DNA from 3 places in the Proteus sp. Marseille-Q3619 genome. Region 3 is predicted to be linked to each of the others. Evidence: predicted binding sites of a transcription regulator. Region 3 holds the regulator's gene; each other region holds the start of a gene.
What was found. Region 3 encodes PurR, which represses purine synthesis genes. Its sites were predicted from a motif close to CANGCAAACGTTTGCNTG; they were not measured.
Positions count from the first base shown of each region.

Region 1 (3,286 bases), 3.2 Mb from region 3:
TTGTGATGTTTTTGCAGAAATTGAACAAGCTAGAGGCGATATCTCGCTCACTTTTTTTGAATATGGCACTCTGGCTGCGCTGAAGTTATTTCAACAAGCACAACTTGATGTTGTTATTCTTGAAGTAGGATTAGGCGGTCGGTTAGATGCTACAAATATCGTTGATGCCGATATTGCTGCTATCACAAGTATTGCCCTCGATCATACTGATTGGTTAGGCGCAGATAGAGAGCATATTGGTCACGAGAAAGCCGGTATTTTCCGAGCCAATCATTATGCTGTTGTGGGTGAGCCAGATATGCCTCATTCCATTGCACAAGTTGCCAATGAAAAACAAGCCAAGCTTTTCCGTCGTGGAACAGATTGGTCTTTTGTTATTGAAGGCGATCACTGGCAGTGGCGTTGTGCTGATTGTGAATTTGATGCGCTGCCAATCCCTAATATTCCGCTAGCCAATGCGGCGACAGCGATGGGGGTTATTCGTTGCTTGCTTAAATCTGATGACAAAGTCAGCCAAGCAATAACACAGCAAAGTATTGTCGACGGTATGTCTCGTGCACAATTACCAGGTCGTTTTCAGGTAATTTCTCAACATCCTTTGGTTATCTTTGATGTGGCACATAATCCTCATGCAGCAGGATATTTAGCGGAAAAGTTATCACAATTACCACAAAAATCTGATACTCAAGTGCGTATTGTTGTTGGTATGCTGGGTGATAAAGATATCGCAGGCACTTTAGCGTGCTTAACACCATTGGCTGATCATTGGTATGTAGCTCCACTTAATGAATTTCGTGGTGCTTCTGCGGATGTGTTAGCTCAACATCTCGAGAAACCAATGGTATTCGATAGTGTTGAAAATGCATGGCAACAAGCAATGTCCGATGCTGCTCCTAACGATATTGTTGTGGTTTGTGGCTCATTTCATACAGTCGCGCATGTGATGGAACTTTTGGAAAAGGAGAGTGTGGGTGGCAAGTAAATTTCAAAATCGCTTAGTCGGTGCCGTTGTATTGGTGGCAGTAGGGGTCATTTTTTTACCTGCACTGCTCGACGGCGATAAGAAATATAACGAAGACCAGTTCGCCTCTATTCCTTTAGTACCCAAACCAGGTGATGAGCAAGAAATAGAATCTATCGCCCCGATAGAGCAAACTTCAGTGCCTTCTACTCCATCAGAAGGCGCATCTGAAGGTATGCTTTCTGAAGCAGTGACAGGTGTCGAGCAACCTGCTGTTACAACACCTGAACCACCTGCTGTTGTACCTGTTACACCACCGGTACAACCACCACAACAGCCAACGCCTATACCAGAGCCTCAGGCTGTGGTTACGCCACCAGTACAACCACCAGCACCACCCGTACAAGAAACTCAGCCACCGAAAGGCGAGGCTTGGGTTGTTCAATTAGGTGCGTTGAAAAATGCGGCGAAGGTAGAAGAAATTATTGCGAAAATGCATTTCTCAGGTTATCCGGTATATACCGTACCCGCACGCCCTGTTGCTGGACAAGTGACTCGAATTTACATTGGTCCTAGTGCATCTAAGTCAGAATTACAGGCTATTTTGCCTCATTTAAAAGAGCTTACGGGCTTACAAGGTGAGGTAAGGGCATATAAGCCTTAATTTTTTCTAAACGAGTCATCAGATGAGTGATGTAACAAAGCGTTAACTTATTGCGGCGATTATGATTTTTCATATCGCCGTAAATTATTTTGAAATTAGCGAAAATTAGCATTACGCAAACGTTTTCGTTTTCTGTTAGAATGCTTCCGTATTAATGCGGAGCATCATTATTGGATAAAGAATTTATGGTCTGGATAGATTACGCCATCATTGCCATTATTGGTTTTTCCGCATTAGTCAGCCTGATCCGTGGCTTTGTTCGTGAAGCATTGTCACTCATCACCTGGGGTTGTGGTTTCTTTGTTGCTAGTCAGTTTTATCCTTATCTTGCCGTCTATTTTACCCGGTTTGAAGATGAGCTGGTTCGTAACGGGATTGCAATAGTTACGTTATTTATTGCGACACTGATTGTCGGTGCTGTTGTGAATTATGTGATTAGCTCTCTTGTTCAACGCACAGGGTTATCAGGTACAGATCGTGTCTTGGGGATCTGTTTCGGGGCTTTAAGAGGCGTGCTGATAGTTTCAGCATTACTTTTTGTTTTAGGCGCATTTACGCCTATGGCAGATAGCGCTGATTGGCAACGTTCTGAGCTTATTCCTCAATTCAACCATATTATTAGGTGGTTCTTTGACTACCTGCAAAATGCGTCAAGTTTCGTGTCGGAGAGAATATAACCTCTCCGTCTGGCTGATGAGGATCTATTCATGTGCGGTATTGTCGGTATCGCTGGAGCTAATCCAGTAAACCAATCAATTTATGATGCGTTAACGGTGTTACAACACCGAGGTCAAGATGCAGCAGGCATTGCAACAATAGACGGCAACAACGGTTTCCGTCTTCGCAAAGCGAACGGACTGGTTAAAGATGTGTTCGAAACTCGTCATATGTTGCGTTTAAAAGGTACTATCGGGATAGGGCATGTCCGTTATCCAACTGCGGGTAGTTCTAGTGCATCAGAAGCGCAGCCTTTTTATGTGAATTCACCTTTTGGTATTACGTTGGCGCACAATGGTAATTTAACCAATGCGCATTTATTACGTCGCCAATTATTTGAAACAGCACGTCGCCATATCAATACCACCTCTGATTCTGAAATCCTGCTCAATGTATTGGCATACGAATTAGACCGTTTTGACCATTTCCCGCTTGAGCCTGATAATATTTTTGCAGCCGTTGCGGCAATGCATAAAAAACTCCGCGGGGCTTATGCTTGTGTTGCTTTGATCATCGGTCATGGCTTACTGGCTTTTCGTGATCCCTTTGGTATTCGCCCTTTAGTATTGGGTAAACGTACCTTAGAAGATGGTCGCCATGAATACATGGTCGCATCTGAAAGTGTTGCGCTTGATACTTTAGGTTTTGAATTTTTACGCGATGTTGCACCGGGTGAAGCGGTTTATATCACAGAGCAAGGGCAACTCTTTACTCGCCAATGTGCTGAAAATCCGCAGTTAATGCCTTGTTTGTTTGAGTATGTTTACTTTGCTCGTCCTGATTCCTTTATCGATAAAATTTCGGTTTATAATGCGCGTTTACGTATGGGGCAGAAATTAGGCGCTAAAATTGCCAAAGAATGGGATGATTTACACATTGATGTTGTGATCCCAATCCCTGAAACATCTTGTGATATTGCCTTAGAAATTGCGCATATTCTCAAT
Region 1 covers NZ_CBDIMP010000001.1:810,170-813,455, reverse strand. The annotation lists gene folC (bifunctional tetrahydrofolate synthase/dihydrofolate synthase) at 1-982, shown strand, start outside; gene dedD (cell division protein DedD) at 972-1,625, shown strand; gene cvpA (colicin V production protein) at 1,811-2,302, shown strand; gene purF (amidophosphoribosyltransferase) at 2,333-3,286, shown strand, end outside.
Region 1: a site for PurR is predicted at 1,738-1,755, ahead of cvpA (colicin V production protein). Genes of this name have one in related genera too.

Region 2 (3,286 bases), 2.7 Mb from region 3:
GCGCGAAGTTATTGATAATTATGCGCATAAAGCGGACATATTAAAATTATCCGAAGATGAGCTTACGTGGATGACACAAGAAGTGACATTGAATAATGCACTTAAAAAATTAGAAGATTATCCCGCTCGTTTAAAAGTGATCACCCAAGGCTCTAAAGGTTGTTTAGTTTTAACGCCAAATACCCAAGTCGCATTTAGTGCCTTTATCGTTGAATGTATTGATACAACCGGTGCTGGCGATGCCTTTATGTCAGGCTTGTTAGCTGCGCTTGCTGAATATGGTTTTGCTGAAGATGAACCATATCTATCAAAAATAGTGACGCAAGCAGCTGCTTGCGGTGCTTTAGCCACCACTAAAAAGGGGGCAATAGCCGCGGCACCAAGTCGTAAAAAATTACATGATTTTGTTCAGCAGCAACCGCCTTTGCATGTTAGGGAGATTTTCTAACAACTCACCTATTTTTTCTGGTTGTGGTTTTTACCACGGTTTTCCCTTAATGGATTTTCCTATTCTCCATTTATAACGACTTTTCTCGGAGTGGTTATTTGTGGAGATTTTTTTTATCTCATCTATGCTGTTGTACTGATGTTTGATCAATCAATCAGCGATGCCGATCATATTGTTCTGCCAATTTTAAGCGTATGATATTAAATCTTATCGACTTTTATTGATGGAACATTAAATGTGGGCTCAATCGGGCGCGGTATTAGCCATTTTTTCTTATATTCTTTGGGGAATTACTCCTCTGTTTTATCGGCTGTTACCGGGAGCGCAGCCGTTAGAAATGTTGGCTCAGCGTTTGATCTGGTCTATCCCTCTTTTATTACTCGTGCGACTCTTTATTAAAAATAGGACACGATGGCGCGCTGTTTTACAAGATAAGCGCTCTATTTTTATGTGTCTATTTAGCTCAATGGCTATGGCTGTTTCTTGGTGTACATTTACCTATGCATTAACACATCAACAAGTATTAGAAGCGAGCTTGGGGTATTTTATTAATCCGCTTTTCTCAATTTTATTAGGCGTCATATTTCTTAAAGAAAAGCTTAATTCAGCAGAAAAATGGGCTGTTGCCTTAATTTGTGCTGGTGTGGGCTATCAATTGTGGATGTACGGTGAATTACCTGTATTGGCTATAATGATGGGCGGTGCATTTGCTGTATATGGATTAATTCGTAAGTTTATTCGTTTTGATGTGATCACGTCTTTATTTATGGAAACCCTTTGGTTAATGCCATTAGCAATAGGCGCTACGATTTGGTTGGTTGTTACCGATAAAAGTGCATTACCTTCGGCTGATAATTTGACTCGTTTTTATTATATCTTAACAGCTCCAGTGACTATCTTACCGTTATTATTCTTTACTGCTGCCGTCAAACGAACCACGTTAACCGTGATAGGATTAGCGCAATACATTGAACCTACCATTCAATTTTTATTGGCTGTTTTCTTATTCCATGAAGCTTTTGATGAAGTAAAAGGCGTGAGTTTCTCACTGATTTGGTTAGGACTTTTATGCTGCATCTTAGCACTTATCCGAAAACGCCTTAATTATCTAAAAATTCAAAAAGGAAAACGTAGCCAAACAATGTAATTGTTTTATTTCTCTGCCTGATTATTTTTTTGTCTGGCTATTTTTCTATCAAGCTAAATCCGTTATGCTATATGAAAGGCAATCGTTTGCGTGATTGTGATTTTTATTAATGGTGAGGATAAAAAATGACAGTGCTGGGTACGGCTCTTACAGCAAGTGCAACAAAAGTGATGTTATTAGGTGCCGGTGAATTAGGCAAAGAAGTTGCGATAGAATGCCAACGCTTGGGAATTGAAGTGATTGCCGTTGATCGCTATCTCAATGCTCCAGCTATGCATATTGCTCATCGTCATTATGTTGTAAATATGCTTGATAGCGATGCATTAAAGCAAGTTATTGAACAAGAGCGACCTGATTTTATCGTTCCTGAAATTGAGGCTATTGCAACAACGTTACTGGTTGAATTAGAACAAGCGGGGCAAAAAGTTGTTCCTTGTGCCCGTGCTGTAAAGCTAACTATGGATAGAGAAGGTATTCGTCGTTTAGCCTCGGAAACACTGAATTTACCTACATCGAACTATCAATTTGTTGATGATGAAGTGAGCTTTAAAAAAGCGGCTCTAGAAATAGGCTTCCCTTGTATTGTAAAACCTGTCATGAGTTCATCTGGAAAAGGGCAAAGTGTTATTCGTAATGAAAACGATTTAGCTCAAGCTTGGACTTACTCGCAAGAGGGCGGGAGAGCAGGAAGAGGACGCGTTATCGTTGAAAAAATGATCCCATTTGATTTTGAGATCACGTTACTGACTATTCACGCTGTTGATGGTACCCATTTTTGTGCCCCTATTGGTCATCGACAAGAAAAGGGTGATTACCGTGAATCATGGCAACCTCAAAAGATGAGTGACATCGCGCTTGCTAAAGCAGAGCATATTGCGAGTAAAGTGGTTGAGAACTTAGGGGGCTATGGTTTATTTGGTGTTGAGTTGTTTGTTCAAGGTGATGAGGTATTCTTTAATGAAGTCTCACCTCGCCCTCATGATACTGGATTGGTGACACTAATTTCTCAAGACTTATCAGAGTTTGCGCTTCATGTTCGTGCTTTTTTAGGCTATCCCATTGGTGGAATTCGCCAATTAGGGCCTTGTGCATCAGCGGTTATTTTACCAGAGCTTTATAGTACGAATATTGTGTATTCTGGTATTGAAAAAGCGTTGAAGGCGGATCGTCAAATTCGCCTTTTCGCTAAGCCTGAAATTGCTGGCTTTCGTCGTTTAGGTGTTGTGCTTGCTCACGCTGATACGATAAAACACGCATTAGATGAAGCAAAAGCAGGTGCAAAAGCAATTGTTGTAAGTGATGCCAAATAATTAGAAATGTAATCTAAATTAGCCTATTTTACCGCTAAGTGAATATTATCAACTTAGCGGTAAAAACATCCAACAAGTATTATTTTGGCTCAAACTTTAATCATATAAGGTGTGTAATCACTTTTATTAGCTTAATTTCTTACTCAACCCTTGAAACTTGCTTAACTATCCCCACTTTTTATTCATATTGATTTTTTTCGCCAAATTAGGATTAATTGAGGTAAAAATGAGTATGAAAGGTCAGGAAACAAGAGGATTTCAGTCAGAAGTTAAACAACTTCTTCAATTAATGATCCATTCTCTTTACTCCAATAAAGAAATTTTCCTTCGCGAATTGATTTCTAACGCATCAGATGCGGCTGATAAATTGCGTTTCCGTGC
Region 2 covers NZ_CBDIMP010000001.1:1,253,689-1,256,974, reverse strand. The annotation lists gene ACWPWK_RS05720 (aminoimidazole riboside kinase) at 1-448, shown strand, start outside; gene rarD (EamA family transporter RarD) at 684-1,595, shown strand; gene purT (formate-dependent phosphoribosylglycinamide formyltransferase) at 1,721-2,905, shown strand; gene htpG (molecular chaperone HtpG) at 3,132-3,286, shown strand, end outside.
Region 2: a site for PurR is predicted at 1,671-1,688, ahead of purT (formate-dependent phosphoribosylglycinamide formyltransferase). Genes of this name have one in related genera too.

Region 3 (3,286 bases):
TCTTCGCCCCTGTCGGTGTAAAAGTTGCTTATCGCCTACCTATTCCAAGAGTTCGCCAAATATTTGCATTATTTCTATTCTTAGTCGTAGTGAAAATGATGTATACACTGATGATAGAGTAAGCAGAAAATGCAACAATCAGAGGATATAGGCTCTAAACACAGTCGATATTTTACTGCTTTACGAGTTGCTCTGTGGGATATACTCTTATGAGTATAATTAATCTATATGGCTTATAACTATAGATAAAAGATATTTAGCTGTTATTTCAGCAGATTTTTGTTAAAATAATTAGCAAAATAGTAACAACTTAGTGATTCATTTGCCTCATTCTATCAATTCAAATGATTTTGATGGAATGATTTCAGGCACAAAACCCGAAATAGATAGTTTAAAGGAGTACGCAATGTCTTTCGAATTACCAAAATTACCTTATGCGTTAGATGCTCTTGAGCCACACATCTCTAAAGAAACTTTAGAATATCACTACGGCAAACACCACCAAACTTACGTAACCAATTTAAATAACCTGGTTAAAGGTACTGATTTAGAAAGCAAATCCTTAGAAGAAATCATCAAATCTACTGATGGTGGTATCTTTAATAATGCAGCTCAAGTATGGAACCACACTTTCTACTGGAACTGTTTAGCACCAAATGCAGGCGGCGCACCAACAGGTAAAGTTGCTGATGCTATCAACAAAGCATTCGGCTCTTTTGAAGAGTTCAAAAAGCAATTTAATGATGCGGCAGCTAAAAACTTCGGTTCAGGTTGGACTTGGTTAGTTAAAAAAGCAGACGGTTCAGTTGCGATTGTTAACACGTCTAATGCTGCTACTCCAGTTTCAGGCGCAGACAAACCACTGTTAACAGTAGACGTATGGGAACATGCTTACTACATCGACTACCGTAATGCGCGCGTTAAATATTTAGAAGAGTTCTGGGCACTGGTTAACTGGTCATTTGTTGAAGCTAACCTTGCTTAATTGAGCTTGATAATCAAAGGTGAGTGATTGAGATTCATTTTTGGTGACAAAATAACAAAGGGCCTTGAGCCCTTTGTTATATTCAGATATTCGATAATCTATTATTTAAATTGATCGGATATTCTATAAAGCAGTGATTAGAACAACATAGTCGAAAATAAAACAATCATAACAAGCGCTGCTACTGCTGTACTCAAACCAAATTTCAGATCCGTATCCATCTATTTCTCCCTCAAAATGATTATAATACACTTTTTTAACCATAACCTTGTCATGGTTAATTATTATCACATATCAAAATTTGCTAAAATAGCGACTAGTGCACAATTTATAACATTGATTAATACTTTCACTTTTGAGCTAGATCATACAAAATTCACAGCTAATCGCTAAATTATTGCCAGTGTTTGCCCTATGTATGACTATACTGGCAGTTAAACCATAAAATTAGATAAAAGAGACCAATGAAGGTCAGGAGTTTTCCACACCATGGCAACAATAAAAGACGTGGCAAAACGCGCAGGCGTATCAACCACGACTGTTTCTCATGTGATCAACAAAACACGTTTTGTTGCTGAGAACACACGGGCAGCAGTTTGGGCCGCTATAAAAGAATTAAATTATTCGCCTAGTGCCGTTGCGCGTAGTTTAAAAGTCAATCACACCAAATCTATTGGCCTGTTAGCCACGTCCAGTGAAGCTCCTTACTTTGCTGAAGTGATTGAAGCTGTTGAAAATAGTTGTTATAGCAAAGGCTACACACTGATTTTATGTAATTCACATAATAACCTCGATAAACAAAAAGCCTATTTAGCGATGCTGGCACAAAAACGTGTTGATGGGTTATTAGTCATGTGTTCTGAATACCCCGATCACCTTCTGACACTGTTAGAAGGCTATCGTAATATTCCAATGGTTGTCATGGATTGGGGTAAGGCGCGTGGTGACTTTACCGATACGATTATCGATAATGCTTTTCATGGTGGCTATATTGCGGGTCGTTACCTTATTGAACGTGGTCATCGTGATATTGGTATTATCCCTGGTCCATTAGAACGTAATACCGGTGGTGGTCGCTTACAAGGTTTCTTAAAAGCCATGGAAGAAGCAAAAATCACAGTAAAAGATGAGTGGATTGTACAAGGCGACTTTGAGCCAGAATCTGGTTATAAAGCCATGTATCAGATGCTAAATCAAAAACATCGCCCTACTGCTGTTTTTTGTGGTGGTGATGTGATGGCAATGGGCGCAATTTGTGCCGCTGATGAGCTAGGTTTACGTGTTCCTTTCGATATTTCCATTGTGGGTTACGACAATATTCGTAATGCGCGTTATTTTACGCCAGCATTAACCACAGTCCACCAGCCAAAAGAGCGTTTAGGTCAAATGGCTTTGTCAATGTTGCTTGATCGCATCGTCAACAAACGCGAAGACGCCCAAACAATCGAAGTTCATCCACGATTAGTTGAGCGCCGTTCAGTTGCTGACGGTCCTTTTATTGACTACCGTCGTTAATTCAGATTTATTCGGCTATCTGATTTCTAGCGAAGCCATTCCTCATTTAAGGTTTGGCTATCTCCAAGATAATCTAACAACCATGTCAAAGCGGGTGATTCACTTTTATCGACCCACGTCAGGCAGCATGGGCTGTCTGGCAATGGTTGTGCCAGTTGTAAAGTAACCAGCTTACCTTGTTCAATTAAAGGTTCAGCACGATGCCAAGGCACCATTCCTACGCATAATCCCGCTAACAAGCATTCAAGCCCCATATCCCATGTCGGAACAACCATTCTACGCTGATTATTTAGCGCCCAAGTGTCACGCTTTGGTAAACTGCGTGAAGTATCTTCTAAGCATAAACTTGGATAAGGTCGCATCTCATCATCCGTTAATGGATGTTGTGCTTTCGCTAAAGGGTGATCAACATGACAAACACAGCGCCAAGGCATAAATCCCATATCTCTAAAACTATAACGTTCACCAATTGGTGAGGCTCTTGTTGCACCAATCGCTAAATCAACACGACCATTAACTAAGGAGTCCCATACGCCATTAAACACTTCAGGGTAGACATACAGCTCAATATCAGGAAAATGGCGGTAGAAATCGAGAATAAGTTGTTGTGTTCTTTCAGGTTTAACAATGCAATCAACTGCTATACTAAATTGACCGCGCCACCCATTAGAAACTTGTTGACAAAGATGCCGAGTGTCATTCATTTTTTTGATAACAGATCGTGCTTCTTTGATGAAAATTTTACCTGCATCGGTTAATTCTACATCACGGTGACGGCGCTCAAAC
Region 3 covers NZ_CBDIMP010000001.1:3,969,157-3,972,442, reverse strand. The annotation lists gene ACWPWK_RS18600 (sulfite exporter TauE/SafE family protein) at 1-122, shown strand, start outside; gene sodB (superoxide dismutase [Fe]) at 407-985, shown strand; gene cydH (cytochrome bd-I oxidase subunit CydH) at 1,123-1,206, opposite strand; gene purR (HTH-type transcriptional repressor PurR) at 1,475-2,500, shown strand; gene punR (DNA-binding transcriptional activator PunR) at 2,527-3,286, opposite strand, start outside.